DNA from 3 places in the Bradyrhizobium sp. HKCCYLRH3073 genome. Region 3 is predicted to be linked to each of the others. Evidence: predicted binding sites of a transcription regulator. Region 3 holds the regulator's gene; each other region holds the start of a gene.
The links. The regulator PhoB, encoded in region 3, activates phosphate uptake and scavenging genes when phosphate is short. The targets are predictions, from matches to a motif close to TGTCATNNANCTGTCAT.
Positions count from the first base shown of each region.

Region 1: ACQR1X_RS30975 (Orn/Lys/Arg decarboxylase N-terminal domain-containing protein) is a predicted target of PhoB. The motif match lies at 1,854-1,870, and genes of this name have one in related genera.
Region 2: phnF (phosphonate metabolism transcriptional regulator PhnF) is a predicted target of PhoB. The motif match lies at 1,493-1,509, and genes of this name have one in related genera.

Region 1 is NZ_JBNPUD010000023.1:7,585-10,843, reverse strand. Features, by position in the region: gene cobS (adenosylcobinamide-GDP ribazoletransferase) at 1-128, opposite strand, end outside; gene ACQR1X_RS30985 (histidine phosphatase family protein) at 125-718, opposite strand; gene cobT (nicotinate-nucleotide--dimethylbenzimidazole phosphoribosyltransferase) at 718-1,773, opposite strand; gene ACQR1X_RS30975 (Orn/Lys/Arg decarboxylase N-terminal domain-containing protein) at 1,917-3,259, shown strand, end outside.
Region 2 is NZ_JBNPUD010000009.1:58,811-62,069, forward strand. Features, by position in the region: gene ACQR1X_RS21275 (phosphodiesterase) at 1-699, shown strand, start outside; gene phnF (phosphonate metabolism transcriptional regulator PhnF) at 730-1,455, opposite strand; gene phnG (phosphonate C-P lyase system protein PhnG) at 1,574-2,029, shown strand; gene phnH (phosphonate C-P lyase system protein PhnH) at 2,029-2,640, shown strand; gene ACQR1X_RS21295 (carbon-phosphorus lyase complex subunit PhnI) at 2,644-3,259, shown strand, end outside.
Region 3 is NZ_JBNPUD010000010.1:52,124-55,382, reverse strand. Features, by position in the region: gene pstA (phosphate ABC transporter permease PstA) at 1-181, shown strand, start outside; gene pstB (phosphate ABC transporter ATP-binding protein PstB) at 178-1,002, shown strand; gene phoU (phosphate signaling complex protein PhoU) at 1,033-1,749, shown strand; gene phoB (phosphate regulon transcriptional regulator PhoB) at 1,766-2,473, shown strand; gene ACQR1X_RS22750 (trypsin-like serine protease) at 2,621-3,259, shown strand, end outside.

The DNA of each region.
Region 1 (3,259 bases), on a different contig from region 3:
ATCACCAGTCCGGCTGCCGGAAACCAGACCGACGCCCGCGCAAGATCGTCCGGCCGCGACTCCGCGACGCGCGGTGTCGGTAGCCGCGTCAGGAACTGCAATGCGATCCAGAATTCACGCAGACTCATGGCTGGATGATCTCGACGATTTCGCCCCAAGCTACACCATCATCGCCCTGCCCGGCTTCGAGCGTGATCCGCGTGCCGGGACAGATACGGAGGCTCCATAGCTGGCGCAGCGGCCAGCCAAGCAGATGCGACAACGCGGCACGCATGGCGCCGCCATGCGTCACCACCAGAACCGGCGCAGACTCGGACTTTGCCAGAATGCGATCAGTCGCGCGCGTGACACGCGCTCGCAGATCGACCCAGCTCTCACCGCCCGGTGCCCGGACTGTGGGATCGGCATGAAAGGCGTCGAGCAAGCCTTCACCCCCGGACTCGGCGGCGATGTCACGGCGGCTTCGCCCGTCCCAGCGCCCGAAATCGAGCTCGCTCCAATCCGCGTCGATGTTCAGCGCGCAGCCGGTCTGACGCGCATAATCCTCCGCTGCCGCACGTGCGCGCGCCAACGGCGAGCTGACGACGCTGCGCCAGATCCGGCTCTGCGTCTGCCGCCGGAATTGATCCCAGCCGGATTCGCTGAGCGGCGGATCGGTGCGGCCATCGAGATGGCCATCCCGCCCCGTCGTCCCGTGCCGCAGCAGATCGATCCGCATCAGGACTTGGCTCCCGAGACGGCGGCCTCCGCGAAGGTCGCCATGCCCCCGTGGAGCGCGCAGGCCAGCCTGATGATCGGCAGCGCGGTGGCGGCGCCCGAGGCCTCGCCGAGCCGCAGATCGAGGTCGATCAGAGGACGGGCGCCGAGCACGTCGAGCACGATGGCGTGGCCGCGTTCGGCCGAGCGGTGAGAGAACAACAGCCACGGACGGCAGGAAGGATTGAGGCGGACGGCAACCAGCGCCGCGACCGAGACGATGAAGCCGTCGACCAGCACCGGCCAGCGCCGCTGCGCGGCGGCGACGATCGCGCCGGCCATCGCGATGATCTCGAAGCCGCCGACCGCTTTCAGGATGTCCGCGACGGCCGCTCCCGCCGTGAGCCCGTGTCGCCGCAATGCGTCGGCGATCACCGCGGCCTTCCTGGCCCGCCCGTCGGCGTCGAGCCCGGTGCCGCTGCCGACGGTGTCCGCAGGCGCACAGGACAGCAGCGCTGCGGCGATCGCTGCCGCCGACGTCGTGTTGCCGATCCCCATCTCGCCGAAGATCACGAGTTGCGGCGCGTGATCGGCCTGCCGCAGCACCGCGCGCCGTCCGGCTTCCACCGCGAACGCAACCTCCTCCGGCGTCAGCGCCGCCTCGGTGCTGAAATCGCGGGTGCCGCGCCGTGGCTTGTCGACGACGACGCCGGGCACCGGCTCATGCGCCAGCGTCCCGACGTCGACCACCTCAAGCGGGCAGCCCAGGCTGCGCGCCAGCACCGAGATCGCCGCACCACCGGCCGCGAAGTTGTGCAGCATCTGCACCGTCACTTCCGGCGGATAGGCCGACACGCCCTGCGCCGCGATGCCGTGATCCCCTGCGAACAGCACCACCGGGACCCTGTCGGCCCCCGGCCGTTCCAGGGCCTGCAGCGCCGCCAGTTCGACCGCCACCTGCTCCAATCGCCCAAGGGCGCCAAACGGCTTGGTCAACTGCGCCTGGCGTTCCAGCGCCGCCTGCCGATGGAGTTCGGACGGGGCCGCACAATCAAGGCTGATCCATTCAGGAAGCACCGCGGATCCTTTCAGCGTCACTCGGGTTCGGGACGATTGCCACCGCGAGACGGCCGAGACAAGCTCCGTGAGTGCCCGATTGTCATCGAACCGTCATCGAACGTGACGACAGGTGGCTGCCCCACCCAGCCCGAAAGACGCTCATGGATTACTTCCGCCGCTTCACCTTCCTGTTCGCCGCGCCGGTGTTCGAGACCGACGATCTCGCCGGCGTCCGCTTCAACCAGATCATTGAGGAGATCCAGCGCTCGGGCTTCGAGGTGGTGCGCGCCCGCAAGCTGGAGGACGCCGAGATCGCGGTGCAGACGGATGCCGCGATCGGCTGCATGGTCGTCGATTGGGGCAAGAAGGGCCTGGAAGGCAAGACGGCGTCGCTGATCAACCTGATGCGCCGGCGCGGTCTGGACTTCCCGATCATCCTGCTGATTCGGCGCAAGCGCTTCGAGGACCTGCCGGTCGAGGTGCTCGATTTCATCGACGGCTATGTCTTCCTCTCCGAGGAGACGCCCGCCTTCATCGCCAAGAACCTGATCAGCCGGCTGAAGCAATATGCCGAGACGCTGAAAACGCCGTTCTTCGGCACGCTGGTCGACTATGCCGAGGAAGGCAACCAGCTCTGGACCTGTCCCGGACACAATGGCGGCGTGTTCTACAGCCGCAGCCCGATCGGCCGGATCTTCGTCGAGCATCTCGGCGAAGCCGTATTCCGCGACGACCTTGACAATTCCGTGCTCGATCTCGGTGATCTCCTGACCCATGAGGGACCGGCGCTGCGCGCGCAGAAGGAAGCGGCGCAAATCTTTGGCGCCGAGAAGACCTATTTCGTCCTCAACGGCACCTCGACCTCCAACAAGGTCGTGTTGGGCGCGCTGGTCACCGATGGTGACCTCGTGCTGTTCGACCGCAACAACCACAAGGCGGCCCATCATGGTGCGCTGCTCATCTCGGGCGGCGTCCCGATCTACGTCCCGACAGTTCGCAACCCCTGGGGCCTGATCGGCCCGATGCGCTGGGACCTGCTCGACGAGCAGCACCTGCGGCAACAAATCCGCGACAACCCGCTGGTGAAGGACCCCGACGCCTGGCGCAAGGAGCGGCCGTTCCGCGTCGCGGTGGTCGAGCAGTGCACCTATGACGGCACGATCCACAGCGCCGAGATGATCCTGAAGCGGATCGGCCACCTCTGCGACTACATCATGTTCGACGAGGCCTGGGCGGGGTTCATGAAGTTCCACCCGCTCTATGCCGGCCGCTTCGCCATGGGCCTCGGCGATCTCGGACCCGACGCACCAGGCATCATCGCCACGCAATCGACCCACAAGCAGCTCGCGAGCTTCTCCCAGGCCTCGCAGATCCACGTCAAGGACCGCCACATCAAGGGGCAGCGGCGGCGGATCGAGCATCGGCGCTTCAACGAGAGCTTCATGCAGCACGCCTCGACATCGCCGTTCTATCCGCTGTTCGCCTCGCTGGACGTCGGCGCGCA
Region 2 (3,259 bases), on a different contig from region 3:
GATCTGGTGGTGATCTCGGGCGATCTCGCCGATACGCCGTCGCCGGCCGAGTACGATCATCTGAAAGATCTTCTTGCCGGCCTCGAGATTCCATTCGCCGCCGTACCAGGCAATCACGATTCCCGCGAACTGATGCGCGCGGCGTTTCCCGGCGCTGCTCATGAGCAGTCGGCGCCACTGAACCAGCATGTGGAACTGGCCGGTCTCGATCTGCTTCTGCTCGATTCCAGCGTGCCCGGCCATCCGCATGGCGAATTGGACGAGGCGAGTCTGCAATGGCTCGATGCCAGGCTGTCCACCTCCAGCGAAAGGCCGGCCCTGCTGTTCCTGCACCACCCGCCATTCACCACCGGCATCTGGCACATGGACCGGCAGAACCTGCGCAATGCCGACGATCTCGCGGCGATCCTCGCGCGCCATCCGCGGGTGCAACTGATCGGATGCGGTCACGTTCATCGCGCGACGCTGACCCGGTTTGCAGGCATTCCCTGCACGATCTGTCCAGCGCCGAACCATGCCGTCGCGCTCGATCTGGCCGAGCTGCGCCCGCCATCCTTCCGGATCGAGCCACCGGCCTTTCACCTCCACGCCTGGTTTCCGGGGGCGGGCTTCGGAACGGTCGTCACCCATCAGGTGCCGATCGGCGATTTCGACGGGCCGCATCCGTTCTTCAATCAGGACGGCACGCTCATCGACTGAGCGCGCACGGGGGAGTAGCGGACGTCTGGTCTAGCTCTCGACCTCGAACGTCACGCGCTCCGCGGCGAAACGCGAGCGCTTGCTGACGAGCGGCGTCCCGTCGGCATCGACATCGGTGCTGTCGACCACCAGCACCGGACGGCCCAGTGCGAGGTCGAGCCGCGCGGCGTCGCTCGCGTCGGCGATCGCCGCCGTGATCCTGGTCGCGCCGCGGCGATAGTCGCGAATGCCGTAATGGGCGAGCAAGGCGGTCATCGAGCGCACCGACGCGAAGATGTGGCCGGCCTCGGGGAAACGCTCGGCCGACAGCCAGGATGTGCTCACGCAGATCGGCGTCTTGTCGGCGAGACGCAGCGCCTCGATCCGCACCAATGGTGCGCCCGTCTTCAATCGCAGCTCGCGCGCGAGCTCGCGCGTCGCGGGCTCTTCGGACGCTGCGATCAGCTGTCCACGCGGCTCGCGCCCGCCGGCCCCCACGATCTCGGAGAACCTGGTGCGCGATCTCAGAGGATATGACAGACGAGGCGCTTCGACATAGGTGCCGCTGCCGCGCTCGGCGCGCACGAGGCCGCGCTCCGCCAAGGTAGCGAGCGCGCGACGCACCGTATGACGGTTGACGCGATAGGTTTCGGCGATTTCGGTCTCGCCGGGCAGGCGCGTTCCGGCCGCGAAGCGGCCGTCGGCGATGTCGCGCTCGATGCCGTCGGCCACCCGCCGCCACAGCGCCACGCCCGAGTCGGCGCCTTGCATGCTCATCCACGGCTCTCCGCTGTCCGGCCTGAAATCACGCCCATGTCATCAAACAGTCATGGCGCTTCGCTACGAAGTTGTCTATTAACATAGACAACTTCGAGACGGCAAGATCGGGATGACGATGGACGGCGAGACCACGATTCAGGACCGGCGCAGGGCGGCGATGCGGGTATTGGCGCATGCCTCGCATGCGGACATCCGCGCCAGGCTGAATGACCTCGCGGTGCCTGAGTATCGCGATCTTCGTCCGGCGGAGAATGGCCTGGTGATGCTGCGGGGACGGATCGGCGGCGACGGTGCGCCGTTCAATGTCGGCGAGGCGACGGTGTCGCGCGCCGCGGTGCGGCTCGAGAGCGGCGAGGTCGGGTTCGGCTATGTGCTGGGACGCGACGCCGGCAAGGCGCGCCTGATCGCGCTGTGTGACGCGATGATCCAGTCATCAAGCCATGTGCGATCGATCGAGACGCAGGTGGTCGCACCGCTGCAGGCGCAGATGCGTGCATCGCGGGCCCACCGCGCGGAGCAGGCTGCGGCCACGCGTGTCGATTTCTATACGATGGTGCGAGGAGAAGGCTGATGGGTGCCGCCGCTTCCGATCTGCAGCCCGGCTTCGCCGACAATGTGCTGTCCGCGCAATCCACCTTCCGTATCGTCATGGAGGCCATGGCGCGTCCGGGAAGTCTGCGACAGGTCGAGGGCAATGTCGGCCGGCCGTCGTCGTTGATGCCAGGTGCCGCCGCGATCGCGTTGACCCTGTTCGATCACGATACGCCGATCTGGCTTGATGCGCCGCTCGCCGGCACGTCCGAGGTCGGCGCCTGGCTCAAGTTTCATACGGGGGCGCCGATCGTCGCCGACGCGGCGCTCGCCTGCTTTGCGGTCGCGGCGGACCCGGAAACGCTTCCCGATCTGACTTCATTCGCGCTCGGCAGTGCCGAATATCCCGATCGCTCGACGACGCTGGTCCTGCAGGTGCCGAGCTTGTCCAGAGGTCCGGCGTTCGAGCTGCGTGGTCCGGGCATCGACGGGACGACATCGTTCCGTGCGACGGTCGCGCCGACTGACCTGTTCGAGCGGCTGTCGATCAATGAGAGGCTGTTTCCGCGTGGTGTCGACGTCGTGCTGGTCGATGGCTCGTCCATCGTCGCCATCCCGCGAACGACCCGGCTCGTTTCCGCAGGAGAGTGAGGCATGTATGTTGCCGTCAAGGGTGGCGAGCGCGCCATCGAGAACGCGCACCGGCTGCTGGCGCATGAGCGCCGGGGTGATCGCGATGTGCCGGAGCTGTCGCTGGCGCAGGTCTCCGAGCAGTTGGGGCTCGCCGTCGATCGCGTGATGAGCGAAGGCTCGCTGTACGATCGCGAGCTCGCGGCGCTGGCGATCAAGCAGGCGCGCGGTGATCTGATCGAGGCGATCTTCCTGGTGCGCGCCTTCCGCGCAACGCTGCCGCGCTTCGGCGCGAGCGAGCCGGTCGATACCGGCGCGATGCGGGTGCAGCGGCGCGTCTCGTCGACCTTCAAGGACATTCCCGGCGGCCAGGTGCTCGGGCCGACCTTCGACTATACGCATCGGCTGCTCGATCCGCAGTTGGCGGCCGGCGTCGAGCCGGAGTTGCCGGCCCGTGCCGAGGCGCCGAATGCGCCGACGCCGCGCGTCACCGACATTCTCGGACAGGACGGGCTGATCGAGCCGTCGCCGCAAGCCGAGGTTGGCGCGCCGGTCGGCGATCTCACCCGTGATCCCCTGAGCTTTCCCGCCGATCGCGATCTGCGGCTGCAGAATCTCGCACGCGGTGATGAGGGTTTCC
Region 3 (3,259 bases):
CTGGAGCCTCAACCTCTCCAAGACGATGGCCAACCTGCCCGTCACCATCAACAACTTCGTCCAGAGCCCCTATGCCTATTGGAAGCAGCTGGCCTGGAGCGGAGCCCTTCTGATCACTCTGGCCGTGCTCGCCCTGAATGTCAGTGCACGCATTCTCGGCGCCGAGAGGAACGCAAAATGACCGACCTGTCCGTATCCGTCAGCCAGCCCAATCCCGCCGCGCTGAACGGCAAGGTTTTGCCGGAAGCCCCCGCCAAGGTGACCGCGCGCAACCTGAACTTCTATTACGGCGATCACCACGCGCTGAAGAACATCAACCTGTCGCTGGGGACCAACCGCGTCACCGCGTTCATCGGCCCGTCCGGCTGCGGCAAGTCGACCCTGCTGCGCATCTTCAACCGGATGTACGATCTCTACCCGGGCCAGCGCGCCGTTGGCCAGCTCATGCTGGACAACACCAACATCCTCGATCCCAAGCTCGACCTCAACCTGCTGCGGGCCCGGGTCGGCATGGTGTTCCAGAAGCCGACGCCGTTCCCGATGACGATCTACGAGAACATCGCCTTCGGCATCCGGCTGTATGAGAAGATCTCCAAGTCGGAGATGGACGACCGGGTCGAGAAGGCATTGCGCGGCGGCGCGTTGTGGAACGAGGTCAAGGACAAGCTCAACGCTTCGGGCCTGTCGCTGTCAGGCGGCCAGCAGCAGCGGCTGTGCATTGCGCGCACCGTGGCGGTCCGGCCGGAGGTGATCCTGTTCGACGAGCCGTGCTCGGCGCTCGATCCGATCTCGACCGCCAAGGTCGAGGAACTGATCCAGGAGCTCGCCGAAAACTATACGATCGCCATCGTGACGCATAACATGCAGCAGGCGGCCCGCGTCTCCGACAAGACCGCCTTCATGTATCTCGGCGAGCTCATCGAGTTCGACGACACCAGCAAGATCTTCACCTCGCCGAGCGATCGGCGGACCCAGGATTACATCACCGGCCGGTTCGGCTGACGCCGACGACATTGACTTCAGGAGATCATCATGGCCAGTGAACATACCGCCAAGGCGTTCGACAGCGATCTGCAGGATCTCACCCGGCTGGTGTCCGAGATGGGCGGCCTTGCGGAGCGGCTGATCGTCGATTCCGTCGATGCGCTGGTGCGGCGCGACATCGCGCTCGGCCAGAAGGTGGTCGCCACCGACGCCGAGGTCGACAAGCTGCAGCGCATCATCGAGGAGCGCGCCGTGCTCACCATCGCCCGGCGACAGCCGATGGCGGTCGATCTGCGTGAGATCGTCGGCGCGATGCGCGTGGCGACCGATCTGGAGCGCATCGGCGATCTCGCCAAGAACATCGGCAAGCGCGTCGCGGCGCTGGAGAGCGACTTCCATCCCCTCAAGCTGATCCGCGGGCTCGAGCACATGACCGACCTGGTGCAGTCGCAGGTCAAGACGGTGCTGGACGCCTATGCCGCGCACGACCTGCCGGCGGCGATGACGGTGTGGAAGGGCGACGAGGAGGTCGACGCCATCTGCACCTCGCTGTTCCGCGAACTCCTGACCTACATGATGGAGGATCCGCGCAACATCTCGTTCTGCATCCATCTGATGTTCTGCGCCAAGAACATCGAGCGCATCGGCGATCACGCGACCAACATCGCGGAGACCGTCTTCTATATGATCGAAGGCCAGCAGATCATGGACAAGCGCCCGAAGGGCGACATGACGAGCTTCGCATCGACGATCCCCGGCAACTGAGAGAGACGGTTCTGACATGGGCGCCCGAATTCTGGTGGTGGAGGACGAGGAGGCGCTGACGACGCTCCTGCGCTACAACCTCGAGGCCGAAGGCTACGAGGTCGAGACGGTGGCGCGCGGAGACGAGGCCGACACACGGCTGAAGGAGCGCGTTCCCGATCTCGTCGTGCTCGACTGGATGCTGCCGGGCCTGTCCGGCATCGAGCTGTGCCGCCGCCTGCGGGCGCGGTCCGAGACCCGGCAATTGCCGATCATCATGCTCACCGCGCGCGGCGAGGAGAGCGAGCGCGTGCGCGGCCTCGCGACCGGCGCCGACGACTACATCGTCAAGCCGTTCTCGGTGCCGGAGCTGCTGGCGCGCGTGAAGGGCCTGCTGCGGCGGGCGAGCCCGGAGCGGCTGGCGACCGTGCTGTCCTATGGCGACATCGAGCTCGACCGCGAGAAGCGCCGCGTGGCGCGCTCGGGACGGCCGATCGATCTCGGCCCGACCGAATACCGCCTGCTCGAGTTTTTCCTGGAGCATCCCGGCCGCGTGTTCAGCCGCGAGCAGCTGCTCGATAGCGTCTGGGGCCGCGACATCTATATCGACGAGCGCACGGTCGACGTCCATATCGGCCGCCTGCGCAAGCTGCTCAATCCGGGCCGCGAGCAGGACCCGATCCGCACCGTGCGCGGCGCCGGCTATGCGCTCGATGATCGCTTCGCCAAGAGCGAGCAGGTGTAAGGGGCGATCGGGCGTGAGGATGAAGCAGGTGTGAGGCGCGAGGGGGCCCGATTGAGGAGATCGCGGTCCGCTTTCCGCCACGCCGCCGCCGTCTTGATCGTGTCTGCTTCGTGGCCCGTCACGATGTTTCGGTCCCAGCGGACGCCCTTGATCAAGACCATCATCATATCTCTAGCCGTGCTGCTCGGCAGCGCGGCGGGCGCCGCGGCCGCCGAGCTCGAAGACGCGGTCGCCGCGGCGGGAAACGGACAGCACGCCGCGGCGATGCGCCGCCTGCTGCCGCTGGCCGCCAAGGGCGATGCGCGGGCGCAGTTCGACGTCGGCTTCATGGAGGCCTTCGGCTGGGGCCAACCGCGCAACCCCGCCGAGGCGCTGGCGTGGTATCGCAAGGCCGCCGATCAGGGCCTCGCCGTCGCCCAGCATTATCTCGGCATCGCCTATGTCAACGGCGAAGGTGTCGCGAGCAATTATGGCGAAGCCGGCCGCTGGTTCAGCCGCGCGGCAGCGCAGGGCTTCGCCCAGTCGCAATACATGCTGGGCCTGATGCTGCTGGACGGTCGCGGCGTGAAGCAGGACGTCGTGCAGGGCTACGCCTGGCTGGTGATGGCGGGTCGCAGCGGCGTGCGATCGGCCGGCCGCGACGTGCAGCGGGTCAAGCTGACCGAGCCGCAGCGCGTCCAGGCCCAGAGCGCCATTGCGGCCTGGCGGCCGAAGCCGGAATCGGCGGAGGCGGGCGTCGCCGCTCCGCGTCCGGAGCAACTGCTCGGGCTCGACCGCCACATCGGC